Regions from separate parts of the Chromobacterium sp. ASV23 genome, predicted to be linked through region 1. Evidence: predicted binding sites of a transcription regulator. Region 1 holds the regulator's gene; each other region holds the start of a gene.
What was found. Region 1 encodes HrcA, which represses chaperone genes, less so after heat shock. Its sites were predicted from a motif close to ATTAGCACTCGNNNNNNNCGAGTGCTAAT; they were not measured.
Positions count from the first base shown of each region.

Region 2: groES (co-chaperone GroES) is a predicted target of HrcA. The motif match lies at 1,260-1,288, and genes of this name have one in related genera.
Region 3: rpoH (RNA polymerase sigma factor RpoH) is a predicted target of HrcA. The motif match lies at 2,226-2,254, and genes of this name have one in related genera.

Region 1 is NZ_JAELTR010000022.1:912-6,446, forward strand. Features, by position in the region: partial or broken gene dnaX (DNA polymerase III subunit gamma/tau) at 1-292, opposite strand, end outside; gene mltB (lytic murein transglycosylase B) at 389-1,429, opposite strand; gene hrcA (heat-inducible transcriptional repressor HrcA) at 1,482-2,501, opposite strand; gene recA (recombinase RecA) at 2,663-3,718, shown strand; gene recX (recombination regulator RecX) at 3,718-4,173, shown strand; gene JHD59_RS10900 (SRPBCC domain-containing protein) at 4,177-4,635, shown strand; gene alaS (alanine--tRNA ligase) at 4,699-5,535, shown strand, end outside.
Region 2 is NZ_JAELTR010000041.1:29,339-34,873, reverse strand. Features, by position in the region: gene JHD59_RS15750 (hypothetical protein) at 1-98, shown strand, start outside; gene JHD59_RS15745 (glycosyltransferase family 2 protein) at 164-1,186, shown strand; gene groES (co-chaperone GroES) at 1,355-1,642, shown strand; gene groL (chaperonin GroEL) at 1,692-3,335, shown strand; gene rfbC (dTDP-4-dehydrorhamnose 3,5-epimerase) at 3,436-3,978, opposite strand; gene rfbA (glucose-1-phosphate thymidylyltransferase RfbA) at 4,044-4,916, opposite strand; gene rfbD (dTDP-4-dehydrorhamnose reductase) at 4,933-5,535, opposite strand, start outside.
Region 3 is NZ_JAELTR010000032.1:2,360-7,894, forward strand. Features, by position in the region: gene ftsY (signal recognition particle-docking protein FtsY) at 1-555, shown strand, start outside; gene ftsE (cell division ATP-binding protein FtsE) at 612-1,265, shown strand; gene ftsX (permease-like cell division protein FtsX) at 1,262-2,170, shown strand; gene rpoH (RNA polymerase sigma factor RpoH) at 2,285-3,148, shown strand; gene JHD59_RS13570 (PglL family O-oligosaccharyltransferase) at 3,233-5,017, opposite strand; gene JHD59_RS13575 (PglL family O-oligosaccharyltransferase) at 5,110-5,535, opposite strand, start outside.

The DNA of each region.
Region 1 (5,535 bases):
TGGACGCGGCGTCGATTTCCAGCAGGTCGACAAAGCGGCCGGCGTCGATCTGGCGGCAGGCCTGGCACTCGCCGCAAGGCTCGGCGGTGGTGCCGGTTTCGCAGTTCAGGCTTTTCGCCAGGATGCGGGCGATGGTGGTCTTGCCTACGCCTCGGGTGCCGGTCAGCAGATAGGCGTGGTGCAGCCGCTGCTCTTTGAGGGCGTTGGACAGGGCGCGCACCACATGCTCTTGGCCGACCAGGTCGGCGAAGCGCTTGGGACGCCACTTGCGGGCAAGGACTTGATAGCTCATGGGGGCGGATTTTAATGGCAATTGCCGCGCAAGGCGACAGGTTTCGCCGGCGCGGCCGCGATGGACGGCGCCGGTGGAAAAGAGAGCGGCTGCGGCTTACATGCCGGCCGAGGCCGGCTCCTGCTGCCGCGCCAGTTCGGCGAAGTAGCGCTGGCGCAGCTGGCTGGCGATCTCCTGCACCGCCTTGGCGTACAGCGTGCTGCGGTTGTAGCGGGTGATCGCGTAGAAATTGTTCAGGCCCAGCCAGTACTCGGTGACGCCCGGCGCCGACTCCAGCGAGAACAGCACGGCCGGCACGTCGTCGGCCAACGGCGCCTGCGGCGCCACGCCCATCTTGCGCAGATCGCCCACCGTGTAGTGCAGATTGAATTTGTCGGCCAGCAGCTGATCGATCTGCGGACCGGCCACCACGCTGGCCGGCACCACCACGTCGTCGCCGGGCTTCCAGCCGTGCAGCTGGAAGTAGTTGGCCACGCTGCCGATGGCGTCGTGCGGATTGTTCCAGATGTCGCGGTGGCCGCTGCCGTCAAAGTCCACCGCCCACTTGCGGTAGCTGGACGGCATGAACTGCGGCAGGCCCATCGCGCCGGCGTAGGAACCCTTCAGCGTCAGCGGGTCCTTGCCCTCTTCCTTGGCCAGCAGCAGGAATTGGGTCAGCTCGCCGCGGAAATACGCGGCGCGGCGTGGGTAGTCGAAACCGATGGTGGACAGCGAATCCACCAGCCGGAAGCTGCCGGTGTTGCGGCCGTAATGGGTCTCCACGCCGAGGATGGCGACGATCACCTCCGGCGCCACGCCGTATTGGCGCTCGGCGCGCGCCAGCGCGTCGGCATTGGCCTGCCAGAAGGCCACGCCGTCGGCGATCAGCCTCTCGTTGACGGTGGTGGCGCGGAATTGGTACCACGGCCGCGAGGTGGACGGCTTGTCCAGAATGCGGATGATATTCGGCTTCAGTTCGACATTGGCGAACACCGCCTCCAGCTCGGGGCGGTTGAACTGGCCGCTGGCCACTTGCTCGTCGATATAGCGCTGCACATCGGGGCGGGCGAGGAAGTCGGCGTCGGCGAAAGCCGGGGCGGCGGAAAACGCCAGCGCGGCCAGGGCAGCCGCGGCGGCTAGTTTCTGCATGATTTTCATGGTGTATTGTTTTCCAGTTGGATATCCCAAATTCCGGGCGCAGGCGCCAAGCTCACTCACGGAACGACAACGCGTTGCTGACCAGCCGCGCGGTGATGTCGACAATCGGAATGACGCGTTCGTAAGCCATGCGGGTGGGGCCGACCACGCCCAGCGTGCCGACCACCTGGCCGTTGATGCAATACGGCGCGGTGACCACCGAGCATTCGTCCAGCGTCACCACGCCAGACTCCTCGCCGATGAAAATGTTCACCCCGCTCGCCTCCCGGCCCTGCGCCAGCAGCTTCAGCAACTCGGTCTTGCGCTCGAACACGCCGAACAGCTCGCGCAAACGCGACAGGTCGTCGGACAGGTCATGCACCTGCAGCAGGCGCGAGCCGCCGGTCACCACCACGTCCTCGCCGCTTTGCGCCAGCGTCTGACGCCCCAGCATCACCGCGGCGGACATCAATTCGGCGATATCGCCCTGCAGCTGCTTGAGCTCGCTCTCCACCCGCTGCGCGACGGCGCTCAGCCCCTGGCCGGCGTAATGCTGGTTGATGAAATTGCCGGCCTCGATCAGCTCGCTCGGCGTGTAGTCGCGCTCGGTCACCAGCAAATGGTTCTGCACATCGCCGTCCAGCGTCACCAGTATCATCAGCACCCGCCGTTCGGACAGGCGCAGAAATTCGATCTGACGAAAAGCGACATCGCTGCGCTGCGGCGTCAGCACCACGCCGGCAAAGCTGGTCAATTCGGACAGCAGGGACGAGGCGGCCTGAGCGATGCGCTGCGGGCTGTCCGGCTGCAGATTATGCTCCAGTTCCTGCAGCGACACCTGGTCCAGCGGACGGATGGTCAGCAGGCGGTCCACGAACAGCCGGTAGCCGCGCGCGGTGGGCACCCGCCCGGCCGAGGTATGCGGCGAGGCGATCAGGCCCATGCCTTCCAGATCGGCCAGCACATTGCGCACGGTGGCCGAAGACAGTTCCACGCCGGGCAGCAGCGACAGGGCCTTGGAGGCCACAGGCTGACCGTCGGCGATGTAGCGCTCGATCAGCGCTTTCAGCAGATGTTGGGCGCGTTCGTTCATCATGTCTCCCATTGTACACATCCTGAACCGCGCCAAAAGGGGGCGGCGCGCGGGTTTACGACTATGGCACGCGCCGGATGGCCGGCAAGCTGCTGTTAGCCCTCTGGTTTTCTGCGATAATCGCCCCATTATTGGTCCGACCTACCCCATTTGGAGACAGCATGGCATCCGAAGACAAGAGCAAGGCGCTGGCCGCGGCCCTGGCCCAGATTGAAAAGCAGTTCGGCAAGGGCTCGATCATGCGCATGAGCGACAACCAGATCAACGAAAACCTGCAGGTGGTCTCCACCGGTTCGCTGAGCCTGGACCTGGCGCTGGGCGTCGGCGGCCTGCCGCGCGGCCGCGTGGTGGAAATCTACGGCCCGGAATCGTCCGGTAAAACCACCCTGTGTCTGCAAGTCGTGGCCGAAGCGCAAAAGCTGGGCGGCACCTGCGCCTACATCGACGCGGAAAACGCGCTGGACCCGATTTACGCGCAGAAGCTGGGCGTAAACGTGGAAGACCTGCTGATCTCGCAGCCGGACACCGGCGAACAGGCCCTGGAAATCTGCGACATGCTGGTGCGTTCCAGCGGCGTGGACGTGATCGTGGTGGACTCGGTGGCCGCGCTGGTGCCGAAGGCGGAAATCGAAGGCGAAATGGGCGACAGCCACGTCGGCCTGCAAGCCCGACTGATGAGCCAGGCCCTGCGCAAGCTGACCGGCAACATCAAGCGCACCAACACCCTGGTGATCTTCATCAACCAGATCCGCATGAAGATCGGCGTGATGTTCGGCAACCCGGAAACCACCACCGGCGGCAACGCGCTGAAGTTCTACGCCTCCGTGCGTCTGGACATCCGCCGCACCGGCGGCATCAAGAAGGGCGAGGAAGTGATCGGCAACGACACCCGCGTCAAAGTGGTGAAGAACAAGGTCTCGCCGCCGTTCCGCCAGGCTGATTTCGAAATCCTGTACGGCGAAGGCATTTCGCGCGCAGGCGAAATCATCGAGCTGGGCGTCAAGCACGGCTTCATCGACAAGTCCGGCGCCTGGTACGCCTACAACGGCCAGAAGATCGGCCAGGGCAAGGACAATACCCGCGAGTGGCTGAAGGCCAACCCGGCCATCGCCGAAGAAATCGAGCGCAAGATCCGCGAAGCGGTGGGCGTGAAGGTGGAAATCACCGAAGGCCAGGCCGACGAAGAAGAATTCGTCGACGACGCCCTCGACGCTTGATGGCCTCAAGCGGCAAAAGCCTGAAGGCGCGGGCCGCCGATCTGCTGTCGCGCCGGGAGTATTCCCGGCGCGAGCTGGTCCGGCGGCTCGCGCCTTTTGCCGAAAGCATGGAACAGCTGGAAGCCGTGCTGGACGAGCTGGCGGCCGCCAACTGGCAGTCGGACAGCCGCTTCGCCCAGCAATTCGCCGCCAGCAAGGGCGGCAAGTTCGGCAGCCGCCGGCTGTCGCAGGAAATGCGCCAACGCGGCGTGGACGATGACACCATACGCCAGGCCCTGGCCGGTCAGGACGATCTGGCCAGCGCGCGCGAACAGTGGCGCAAGAAATTCGGCCGCCCGCCGGCCGACGCCGCGGAAAAAGCCAAACAGTACCGTTTTCTGGCGCAACGCGGCTTCCCGACGGATGTGATCCGCCAGGTGATCGCCGGCGCCGACGACGACTTCTACGAGGACTGAGCCATGGCCAAGCGCAGCATCGCCACCGAGATCGACATCGCCGCCGCTCCGGATCAGGTATGGCGGGTGCTGACCGACTGGCCGCGCTACCCGGAATGGAACCCGTTCATCGTCGGCCTGCACGGCCGCCGCGAAACCGGCGCCAGCCTGGTGGCCACCATTCATCCGCCCGGCGGCCGGCGCATGACCTTCCGGCCGCGGCTGATGGCGTTTGCCGCCGCGCAGCAACTGCGCTGGCGCGGCAAACTGCTGCTGCCGGGCCTGTTCGACGGCGAACACTACTTCCGGCTGGAAGCGCTGGCAGACGGCGGCACCCGCTTTCATCACGGCGAGGATTTTTCCGGCATCCTGCTGCCTCTGATCGGCGGCGCGCTGCTGGACAACGCCCGCAGCGGCTTCGTGCTGATGAACCAGGCGCTGAAACGGCGCTGCGAAGCGCTTGCCAGCCAGGCTCCAGCTTGACACAATCGACGGATTCGTCTTGGCACGGCGCCCGGACCAGATTTTGAAAATTGACCAAAAATCATGAAAACCTCTGAAATTCGCCAGAAATTCCTGGATTTCTTCGCCTCCAAAGGCCACCAGGTAGTCGCCTCCAGCAGCCTGATCCCGGGCAACGACCCGACGCTGATGTTCACCGTCGCCGGCATGGTGCAGTTCAAGGACGTGTTCCTGGGCTTTGAAAAGCGCGACTACACCCGCGCCACCACCAGCCAGAAATGCCTGCGCGCAGGCGGCAAGCACAACGACTTGGAAAACGTCGGCTACACCGCGCGCCACCACACTTTCTTCGAAATGCTGGGCAACTTCAGCTTCGGCGACTACTTCAAGCGCGACGCCATCACCTTCGCCTGGGAATTCCTCACCGGCGAACAATGGCTGGCCCTGCCGAAGGACCGTCTGATGGTGACGGTGTACGCCAGCGACGACGAAGCCTACGACATCTGGCACAAGACCGTCGGCCTGCCGGCCGACAAGATCGTCCGCATCGGCGACAACAAGGGCGCGCCGTACGCGTCCGACAACTTCTGGACCATGGGCGACACCGGCCCCTGCGGCCCGTGCACCGAAATCTTCTTTGACCACGGCGCAGACGTGGCCGGCGGCCCTCCGGGCAGCCCGGACGAAGACGGCGATCGTTTCATGGAAATCTGGAACAACGTGTTCATGCAGTTCAACCGCGACGAATCCGGCGTGCTGCACCCGCTGCCCAAGCCGTCCGTCGATACCGGCATGGGCCTGGAGCGCCTGTCCACCGTGCTGCAACACGTCAAGTCCAACTTTGAAACCGATGGCCTGGCCTGCCTGGTGCGCGCCGCCGCGCGCGAAACCGGCGTGGCCTACAGCCAGGACGTGCCGTCG
Region 2 (5,535 bases), on a different contig from region 1:
GCGGCATGATAGCGGTTCTCGACAGCATCTATATTTTCATCAACATTCCCGTCGCCCTCTTCCTTTGGAGAAGGTATAACCGCGATTGGAGAGTTTGACAGTCCCGCTATCATCCCGATACGCCCGTATAGAGTTACCAAGCAAGGAAAGATTGACACCTGCCATGCCGAATACCAGCGAATTTCTACTAAGCATCGCCATACCTACGTATAACCGCGCCGATTTCCTCAAGATCAACCTCGATCATCTCGTCAAAGAGATGCGCAACGTTGCTCCGGGACTAGTGGAGATCATTGTTTCAGACAACGGCTCGAGCGACCATACGCCGCAAGTGGTTGAGGCAGCCATCCGCGAAGGGCTGGCGGTACGCTACATACGCAACGTGCAAGACATCGGCTCAGACGCCAACATCGCTCAATGTTTCAATGAGGCCAAAGGCAAATATGTTCAGATCATGGGAGATGACGATCTCTATCTGAAAGATAAGCTCGCCGAGCTGCTCAATGTATTAAAAGAAAACGACTACGGTGTGGTGTGTATGAAGTCTTACGGCTATGAAAAAGACTACGTGCAAGAGTTCCCGGGCGGTGGCGGTGAAGTGATCGACTACAGTGATACCAGCAGTTATCTCTTTAAGATCGGCGCGCTGATCAGCTTCATCTCAGCCTGTGTCATCAATAAGGAGGTGCAGGCTGCTACCGACGCCAACCAGTTCTGTGGCACCAATCTGGTACAAGTTAACCTCGTGATTCAGGCCATCATATCTAAGCCTCATAATGCTTTCATCGGCCGTTATATGCTGGCATGCAAGCGCAACAACTCCGGCGGGTACGATTTTTCTGAAGTGTTTGTCGAGCGTATTTTCCGAATCCTGGATTCCTTCCGTCCCAAAGGACTGAGTGAAAACGCGATCAAGGCTTTCGGCAAAAAGATGCTGATTTCTTATTATCCCTTCAACCTGCTACGCCAGCGGCTGTCGCGCGCGGGCGACCTCAAGGCCGCTTACCGCCGCTTTCACGAGCGCTTTGGCGGCTCTCCGCTGTTCTATATCTGGGTAGCTCCCATCCTGAAGCTACCCAGGCCGCTAGCGATACTCTGGGCATGGGTAACGGTGCTCCTTGGCCGAATACTGACCGGCGACTTGCGGCGGGGCATCCACTTCGCCATCAACCGGTTGAAGGGGTGAGCGTACTAGGGTACCTCTCGTTTTATCGTGTTTTCTTGTTTTCCTCTTGAAACCATGTATGTCCGTCCCTATTATTAGCACTCGTAGCTGCCGAGTGCTAAGTCCTCGGCTGACAACCAACACATCCTGATGTTCAACTCTCAACAGCCAATGTTATAGGAGAGATCCATGGCAATTCGTCCTTTGCACGACCGTGTTGTTATCAAGCGCCTCGAGGCTGAAGAAAAGACCGCTTCCGGCATCGTTCTGCCGGGTGCCGCGGCTGAGAAGCCGGACATGGGCGAGGTTCTGGCCGTCGGTAACGGCAAAATTCTGGAGAATGGCGAGCGCCGCCCGCTGGAGCTGAAGAAGGGCGACAAAGTCATCTTCGGCAAGTATTCCGGCCAGACCGTCAAGGTTGACGGCGAAGAAGTCCTCGTGATGCGCGAGGAAGACGTTATGGGCATCGTTGAGTAAGCCTCCGACCCTACCCGTACTTCAAACACAGAATTCTGGAGATTTAAGAATGGCTGCTAAAGACGTAAAGTTTGGCGATTCCGCTCGCACCAAGATGGTAAATGGCGTCAACATCCTGGCTGATGCCGTCAAGGTTACCCTGGGCCCGAAAGGCCGCAACGTGGTGCTGGACCGCTCCTTCGGCGCGCCGACCATCACCAAGGACGGCGTCTCCGTCGCCAAGGAAATCGAACTGAAAGACAAGTTCGAGAACATGGGCGCGCAGATGGTGAAGGAAGTCGCTTCCAAGACTTCCGACGTGGCCGGCGACGGCACCACCACCGCCACCGTGCTGGCGCAAGCCATCGTGCAGGAAGGCATGAAGTACGTTGCCGCCGGCATGAACCCGATGGATCTGAAGCGCGGCATCGACAAGGCTGTTATCTCCCTGGTGGGCGAAATCGCCAAGATCGCCAAGCCGTGCGCCACCACCAAGGAAATCGCTCAAGTTGGCTCCATCTCCGCCAACTCCGATTCCGACATCGGTGAAATCATCGCCAGCGCCATGGAAAAAGTGGGCAAGGAAGGCGTAATCACCGTCGAAGACGGCAAGAGCCTGAACAACGAGCTGGATGTGGTGGAAGGCATGCAGTTCGACCGCGGCTACCTGTCCCCGTACTTCATCAACAACCAGGACAAGCAGATCGCTGCGCTGGACAATCCGTTCATCCTGCTGTTCGACAAGAAGATCTCCAACATTCGCGACCTGCTGCCGGTGCTGGAGCAAGTGGCCAAGTCCGGCCGTCCGCTGCTGATCATCGCAGAAGACGTGGAAGGCGAAGCGCTGGCGACTCTGGTGGTGAACACCATTCGCGGCATCCTGAAGGTTGTGGCCGTCAAGGCTCCGGGCTTTGGCGACCGTCGCAAGGCCATGCTGCAAGACATCGCTGTGCTGACTGGCGGCACCGTGATCGCCGAAGAAGTGGGTCTGACCCTGGAAAAAGCTTCCCTGGACATGCTGGGCCAAGCCAAGCGCGTCGAAGTGGGCAAGGAAAACACCACCATCATCGATGGCGCTGGCGAAGCTGCCACCATCCAGGCTCGCGTGGGTGAAATCCGCAAGCAGATCGAAGAAGCCACTTCCGACTACGACCGTGAGAAGCTGCAAGAGCGCGTGGCCAAGCTGGCCGGCGGTGTTGCCGTGATCAAGGTTGGCGCTGCCACCGAAGTGGAAATGAAAGAGAAGAAGGCTCGCGTGGAAGACGCGCTGCACGCTACCCGCGCTGCGGTTGAAGAAGGCGTGGTTGCCGGCGGCGGCGTGGCCCTGCTGCGCGCCCGCGCTTCGCTGGACAGTCTGAAGACCGACAACGCCGAACAAGAAGCGGGCGTGAAGATCGTACTGCGCGCCATCGAGGCTCCGCTGCGTCAGATCGTCAAGAACGCCGGCGACGAGCCGTCCGTTGTGGTGAACAAGGTGCTGGAAGGCAAGGGCAACTTCGGTTACAACGCCGCTACCGGCGAATACGGCGACATGCTGGAAATGGGCGTGTTGGATCCGGCCAAGGTAACCCGCTCCGCTCTGCAGCACGCCGCTTCCGTAGCCGGTCTGATGCTGACCACCGACTGCATGATCGCTGAACTGCCGGAAGACAAGCCGGCTGCTGGCGGCATGCCGGACATGGGCGGCATGGGTGGCATGGGCGGCATGATGTAATCAGCTGCTGATGAGCCGGCAGCCCTGGCGCTGCTGGCATCATTAGGAAAACGGCCTGGATAGCGTTGCTGTCCAGGCCGTTTTGTTTTATCAAACGATTTTAGGCACCGAGCGACGTAAACAGCGGTGCTTCCTGATCTTTGGGTGACAGTACCGGAGGCTGTTGCAGCGGCCAGTCTATCGCCAGCGTTGGGTCGTTCCAGGCGATGGCGCGTTCAAGGTCTTTGAACCAGTAGTCGGTGGTTTTGTACAGAAATTCCGTATCATCGCTCAGGGTCAGGAAACCATGGGCGAAGCCGGCGGGAATCCACATCTGTCGCTTGTTGTCAGCGGAAAGCTCTGCAGCTACCCAGTGGCCGAAGGTGGGGGATTGCGGCCGGATATCGACGGCCACGTCAAACACTGCGCCGACTACCACGCGCACCAGCTTTCCTTGGGCGTGCGGATCGAGCTGGTAATGCAAGCCGCGCAGCACGCCCTTAGCTGAGCGGCTGTGGTTGTCCTGTACAAAATTGACAGCGTAACCAATGGCCTTTTCAAATTCTTCCTGGTTAAAGCTTTCAAAGAAAAAACCGCGCTCATCGCCAAAAACTGCGGGTTCGATAATCTTTACGTCTGAAATAGCGGTATCGATGACATTCATGGATTGCAGTCCTGTCGGCTGAGCATTGGCTAGCCGACGACATTCTGGGGTTAGTAAATGTTATGTTACAGCATGGCTAGCAGATAACGCCCGTAGCCGGTTTTTTCCAGCGGCTTCGCCAGTCTCTTCACTTGTTCGCCATCAATCCAGCCGCTGCGATAGGCGATTTCTTCCGGGCAAGCTACTTTGAGCCCTTGGCGGCTTTCAATGGTCGCGATGAACTGGCTGGCCTCCAGCATCGATTCATGGGTACCGGTATCGAGCCAGGCATAGCCGCGGCCCATGGTTTGCACGTCGAGCAAGCCTTGTTGCAGATAAACGTTGTTGACGTCGGTAATTTCCAGCTCGCTGCGGGCGGAGGGGCGTATGGTCTTGGCGATGTCGACCACTTGTTCATCGTAGAAATACAGGCCGGTTACCGCATAGTGCGATTTGGGCTGTTTGGGTTTTTCTTCGATAGAGAGAGCTTTGCCGCCGTCGTCGAATTCGACGACGCCGTAACGTTCTGGATCGTTTACACGGTAGGCAAACACGCTGGCGCCGCTGGTCTTTTCGTTGGCTTTTTGCAGTAAACCGGAGAAATCGTGGCCATAGAAGATGTTGTCACCCAGCACCAGCGTGGAGGGCGCGCCGTCGAGAAAGCATTCGCCTATTAAAAAGGCTTGCGCCAGGCCATCTGGACTCGCTTGCACGGCATATTCTAGGTTGATGCCCCACTGGCTGCCATCGCCCAGCAACTGTTGGAAGCGCGGGGTGTCTTGCGGCGTGGAGATGATCAGGATGTTCTCGATTCCGGCCAGCATTAGCGTGGTCAGCGGATAGTAGATCATCGGCTTGTCGTAGATCGGCAGCAACTGCTTGCTGACGGCGAGGGTGGCCGGGTAGAGGCGGGTGCCGGAGCCTCCAGCGAGGATGATGCCTTTGCGAGCCTTGCTCATCTTGGAATCCTATCAATTATGCTGTCTGCTGTTGTTGCCACAAGGCAGCGAGCACTATGTCGACGCCTTGCTGCCACACCGGCAGGGTGATGCCGAAGTCGCGCTGAAGTTTGCCGCAATCGAGGCGCGAATTGGCCGGGCGCTTGGCCGGCAATGGATACGCTTCGGTCGGGATGCCATGTACGGCGTCTGCAGTCAGCGCCAGCGGAAAGCCTAGTTTGCCTGCTTGGCCGATCAGATATTGGGCATAGCCATGCCAGCTGGTTTCGCCGGCTGCCGCCAGATGATAAGTGCCGAAGGGACTGCGTTCACTATCGGCGAGGTAGCGTCGGATCAACAGCGTGGTGGTATCGGCGATCAGGGCGGCCGAGGTTGGCGCGCCAATCTGGTCTGCTACCACGTTTAGCTCTTGGCGTTCAGCGGCAAGCCGCAGCATGGTTTTGAGGAAATTGGCGCCGTGGGCGCCGAATACCCAGCTGGTGCGCAGAATCAGGTGGCGTGCTGTCGCCTCCCGTATCGCTTGCTCGCCTTGCCATTTGCTGAGTCCGTAAACCGACTGCGGATCGGCTGCATCGTCTTCACTCCATGGAGTTGTGCCGCTGCCGTTGAATACGTAATC
Region 3 (5,535 bases), on a different contig from region 1:
ATCGGCAAGCTGGCCAAGTATTATCAAAGCCAAGGCAAGAGCGTGCTGCTGGCCGCAGGCGACACCTTCCGCGCCGCCGCGCGGGAACAGCTGATCGCCTGGGGCGAGCGCAACAACGTGACGGTGATCGCGCAACAGGGCGGCGACTCGGCCGCGGTATGCTACGACGCGATTCAAGCCGCCATGGCACGCGGCATCGACATCGTGCTGGCCGACACCGCCGGCCGCCTGCCGACGCAGCTGCACCTGATGGAAGAGATCAAGAAGGTGAAGCGCGTGATCCAGAAAGCGCTGCCGGACGCGCCCCATGAGGTGGTGCTGGTGCTGGACGCCAATATCGGCCAGAACACGGTCAACCAGGTCAAGGCCTTCGACGATGCGCTGGGCCTGACCGGCCTGATCCTGACCAAACTGGACGGCACGGCCAAGGGTGGCGTGATCGCCGCCATCGCCAAGCAGCGGCCGATTCCGCTGCGTTTCATCGGCGTGGGCGAGAGCATAGACGACCTGCGGCCGTTCAATAGCCGCGACTACATTGACGCGCTGTTCGAATAACATAAATGCGGCCGCGGATGCAGCCGCCTTTCTCAGCCAACAAGCGGGAAACCTCAATGATACAGTTCGACCAGGTCACCAAGCGTTACCCTGGTGGCAACGAAGCCCTGAAGAACCTGTCGTTCACCATCGAAACCGGCGAAATGGTGTTTCTGGCCGGCCACTCCGGCGCCGGCAAATCCACCCTGCTCAAGCTGATCGCCGGCATCGAGCGCGCCACCAGCGGCGGCGTGCTGGTCAATGGCCAGAACCTGTCCAAGCTGCGCGGCAGCCAGCTGCCGTATGTGCGCCAGCATTTGGGCATGGTTTTCCAGGACCACAAAATCCTGTTCGACCGCAGCGTGTTCGACAATGTGATGCTGCCGCTGGACATCATAGGCTTTGACCGCCGCGACGCCGCCAAGCGCGTGCGCGCCGCGCTGGACAAGGTGGGCCTGCTGAGCAAGGAAAAGTCCATGCCGATCCGCCTGTCCGGCGGCGAGCAGCAACGGCTGTGCATCGCCCGCGCCGTGGTGCACCGCCCCAGCATCCTGCTGGCGGACGAGCCGTCCGCCAACCTGGACCGCGCCTACGCGCTGGACATCATGGAGTTGTTCAAGTCCTTCCACCAGGTGGGCGTGACGGTGCTGATCTCCGCCCACGATGAAACGCTGATGGAAGACTACGGCCGCCGCATCATCCGCCTGAGGGAAGGACAGTTCGCCGCATGAAACACTTTCTCTATCTGAACTGGCAAAGCGCCAAGCTGGCGCTGATCAAAATCCTGCGCCAGCCGTTCGGCAGCATGCTGACGCTGTTGATGCTGGCCTTGGCGCTGGCCCTGCCCTTGTCGCTGTACCTGGCCGTCAGCAGCGTGCAGGATTGGGTGGGCCGCCTGACCGCCACGCCGCAGATCACCCTGTTCATGGAGCTGTCGGCCGAGGAGGCGGACATCGCCGCCGTGCAAACCACGCTGGCTCACCACCCCAAGGTGAAAAGCTTCACTTTCGTCAGCAAGGGCAAGGCATTGCAAGATCTGGAGCAGCGCAACGGCCTGTCCGGCCTGTCCGATGGACTGGAAGGCAACCCGCTGCCCGACGCCTTCGTGGTGACGCCCAAGACGCTGGAGCCGCGCGAAATGGAAATGCTGCAAAAAGAGCTGTCCGGGCTGCCGATGGTGGAAACCGCGCAGTTCGACGCCCATTGGGCCAAACGGCTGTACGGCATGGTGGAGATGGGCCAGAAGCTGACCGCCTTCCTCGCCGCGGCGCTGGGCCTGGCGCTGGTGCTGGTGACGCATAACGCGATCCGCATGCAGATTCTGGCGCGGCAGGATGAAATCGAAGTGTCCAAGCTGATTGGCGCCACGGATAGCTTTATCCGGCGTCCCTTCATGTACCATGCGCTGTGGCAAGGGGTGCTGGCCGCCCTGCTGGCCTGGGGACTGTCGTGCTGGCTGTCGTCGATGGCCAATCCGTCGATCCGCGAATTCGCCATGCTGTACGGCGAACGGGTGGAACTGCGCGTCCTGACGCCGCTGGAGCTGGCGGCCCTGATCGGCATCTCCGCGCTGCTGGCGATGCTGGGCGCGCGTCTGGCCGCGGACCACCATCTGCGCAAGGTCGAACCCAAATAAACAAAATGGCTATCGAGCCGATTGTTAAAAATCATTGACTCGGGAACCTTTCCTTGCTAGCACTCTCAATACTCGAGTGCTAACATAGCACTACCCAAGGAGGTAGCCATCGCAATGAACACAACATTTGCCCTTCCCGTCCCGTCGACCAGCGGCAGCCTGGAACAATACATCCAGGCGGTCAACAGCGTGCCGATGCTGACGCAGGAGCAGGAAACCGAGCTCGCAACCCGTTTCCAGCTGGAAAACGATCTGGAAGCGGCGCGGCAAATGGTGCTGTCGCACCTGCGCGTGGTGGTGTCCGTCGCTCGCGGCTATGCCGGCTACGGCCTGCCGCAAGCCGATCTGATCCAGGAAGGCAATATCGGCCTGATGAAGGCGGTCAAACGCTTTGAACCGGGCCGCGGCGTGCGCCTGTTCTCGTTCGCCATCCACTGGATCAAGGCCGAGATCCACGAATTCATCCTGCGCAACTGGCGTCTGGTGCGCATCGCCACCACCAAGCCGCAGCGCAAGCTGTTCTTCAACCTGCGCAGCATGAAGAGCGGTTTCTCCGCCCTGTCCGAACAGGAAGCGAAATCCATCGCCGCCGATCTGGGCGTCAAGCCCGAGGAAGTGCGCGAGATGGAAATCCGCATGAACGGCCAGGACGTCTCGCTGATCGGTGATTCCGACGACGACGACAGCTACGCGCCGATCGACTGGCTGGCCGACAGCCACAGCGAGCCGACGCGCGCGCTGGAACGCCGCGCCTTCGATCATCTGCAGTCCGAAGGCCTGGAATACGCGCTGTCCACGCTGGACGCGCGCAGCCGCCGCATCGTCGAAGCGCGCTGGCTGGCCGACGACAGCGGCTCCACGCTGCACGAACTGGCGGCGGAATTCGGCGTATCCGCCGAACGCATCCGCCAGATCGAAGCCAAAGCGCTGACCAAAATGAAAACGGCGCTGAGCGAAGGCGTGGTGCTGGACAACTAAGCCGCGCTCATCGCCGCGCAAAAAAAACCGCTCGAACCATCGAGCGGCTTTTTATTTGCCCGCCATCCGGCGGGCGCATGCCTATCACTCCTGCAAGGTGCGGAACTTGGCCGGCAACTTGTCGTAGGCTTCGCGGCTGATCTTGCGCAGCGGCTCCCATTCCGGGTTGGCGTCGCCCAGCGTCTCGATGAACTGGCCAGCGTAAGTGGGGAAGGATGCCAGCGTGGTGCGCAGCGTCTGCTCCGCCTTGGCCTTCTGCCCGGCCAGTATCTCCATCTGCGCGCGCTTCAGCATCACGTCCGGGTACGGGCGGAAGGCGGTCAGCCTGTCCTCCAGCGCCAGCTTCTGCTTCAGATTGTCGCGGGTGATCGGCAGATAATCGTCCAGCGTGTACAAGGCGTGATAGGCGAACAAGGGCTTGGTTTCGATGATCTCGATCAGCCGCTCGCTGCGCTTGGCATCCTTTTGCGCGTTGCCGGTAGGCGTATACAGATTGACCAGCTCCCAGAACATCGGCGTGGTGGTGATGGACAGCCAACCCACCCACACCAGCGCGCCCAAGAGCGGCAAGCGCAACCAGGGCGACGGCAGCTTCTCGTCGCGCGGCGCCATGGCGACGAACATCACCAGCATCGCCAGGAAGTAGAAGTACCACAGCGGGTACTCCAGCATGCTATGGGTCAAGGTCACCGCCACGCAGGCCAAGGCCAGCACGCCCTCCGGCGTCGCCGCGCGGCGGAAGAACGGCAGCACCACCCACAGGAAGCCGCCCACCACCAGCGCCGTGGCCGGGCCGCCCATTTCCGCCAACAGCTGCATCACCAGATTATGCGCGTTGGTGAACAGGCCGCTGTTGTAGCCGGCCGCGGCGAACTGCGGCAGCGGCTGCAAGCGCACGCTCTCTGCAGCGTATTGCGACCAACCCACGCCCCACAGCGGGTGCGCCTGGAAAGTCAGCCAGGCCTTGTGCATTTCGGCGAAGCGGCGCGCGCCCATATCGTCGCCATTGGCCGCCAGCCGCGCCACGCCGGAAGCGTTTTCCACGTCGGTGTGGGTCAGCAGGGAGATCAAATGATTGAACAGCGGCAAGGCGAACTGCGCGGCGACGATCACCACGCTGGTCAGCCACATCGCCTTCATCAGCCGGCCCAGCGTTTCATCGCGGTTGCGCCAGTACCACAGGCCCGCCAGCGCCGACATCGCCACCAGATATAGCAGGATGGAACGCGAGCCGGCCCAAGCCAGCATCAGCGACATCCACAGCACCAGCGCGATCAGCCAGTTGCGGCCCAGACGGCCCACGGCGAACAGATAGACGCCGGACACCACCGACCACATCAGGTAATGGGCATACTGATTTCGCTGGCCGATATGGCCAAAGATATTGCTGGTGGGGTGGGAGCTGTCATAGAACAGGCCCAGCACCGGGGCCAGCCCGCTCACCTGTGCCGTGCCGATCAGCGACTGCACCAGCCCGCCCACGATGATGGCGCGGGCCAGCCATACCGCAAATTCCCGCTCGCCGAACGCGCCGCGCAGCGACGCCGTCACCGAGGCCAGCAAGGCCAGCGACAACCAACCCAGCGCAGTGACGTAGCTCATGCCGGGGAACAATAGATGGACGAATTGCGGCTGCAGCGCCCACACCGCCGCCAGCAGCAGACACCACCAGCTGGCGCGCGGCACCGCGTCGAACAATCGGCCGGACGGCATGAGCAACACGCCGGCGGCCAGCAACAGCCAGATCACATTGATTTCGCCGAACCACTGCGGCAGCGGCACAAAGTGCACGCGCGAGGCGAACGGCACGATGGCGATCAAGCCCAGCGCCAGCAGCGCCAGGCGCTCGGATAGTTTCTGAAAAGTCATGGCAGACCAGAGGTTGGAAACAGCGGAGCCGGCAGCATACCGCATGCGCCGGCTCCATTGAACACGCCATATGTTTCGGGCTGTTACAAGGCTCAGAAGATAGGCTGGCGCGTCACAGGGGAGGCGACGGTCATCACGGCGGCGAGGCGGCCGGCGTCGGTGCCGGCACCATGAGCTTGGTAGGCCGCACTGGCTTCGTCGGCGATTCTACGCAACGGATCAATCTCGGGATCTGGCCATGCACTCAGCGTAGTGGCAATTCGCGGCGCCTCGTCGGGGAAATTCGCCAGAGCCTGCACTAACGCCAAGCGCGCGCCTTGGGCCTGGCCAGCCAAGGCCCGGGAAAGGCTCAAACGTAGCAATACTGCGACATAAGGCTGATCTCGCGCCATCTGCTCATAATACGGCAGCACGATGCTCAGATGTTGACGACTAGGCAACAAGTAATTGCCCATCACCAGATTGGCACTAGTCGCCCACAACGGATCAAAACCAACCTTGCGGAGATAATCGGCACG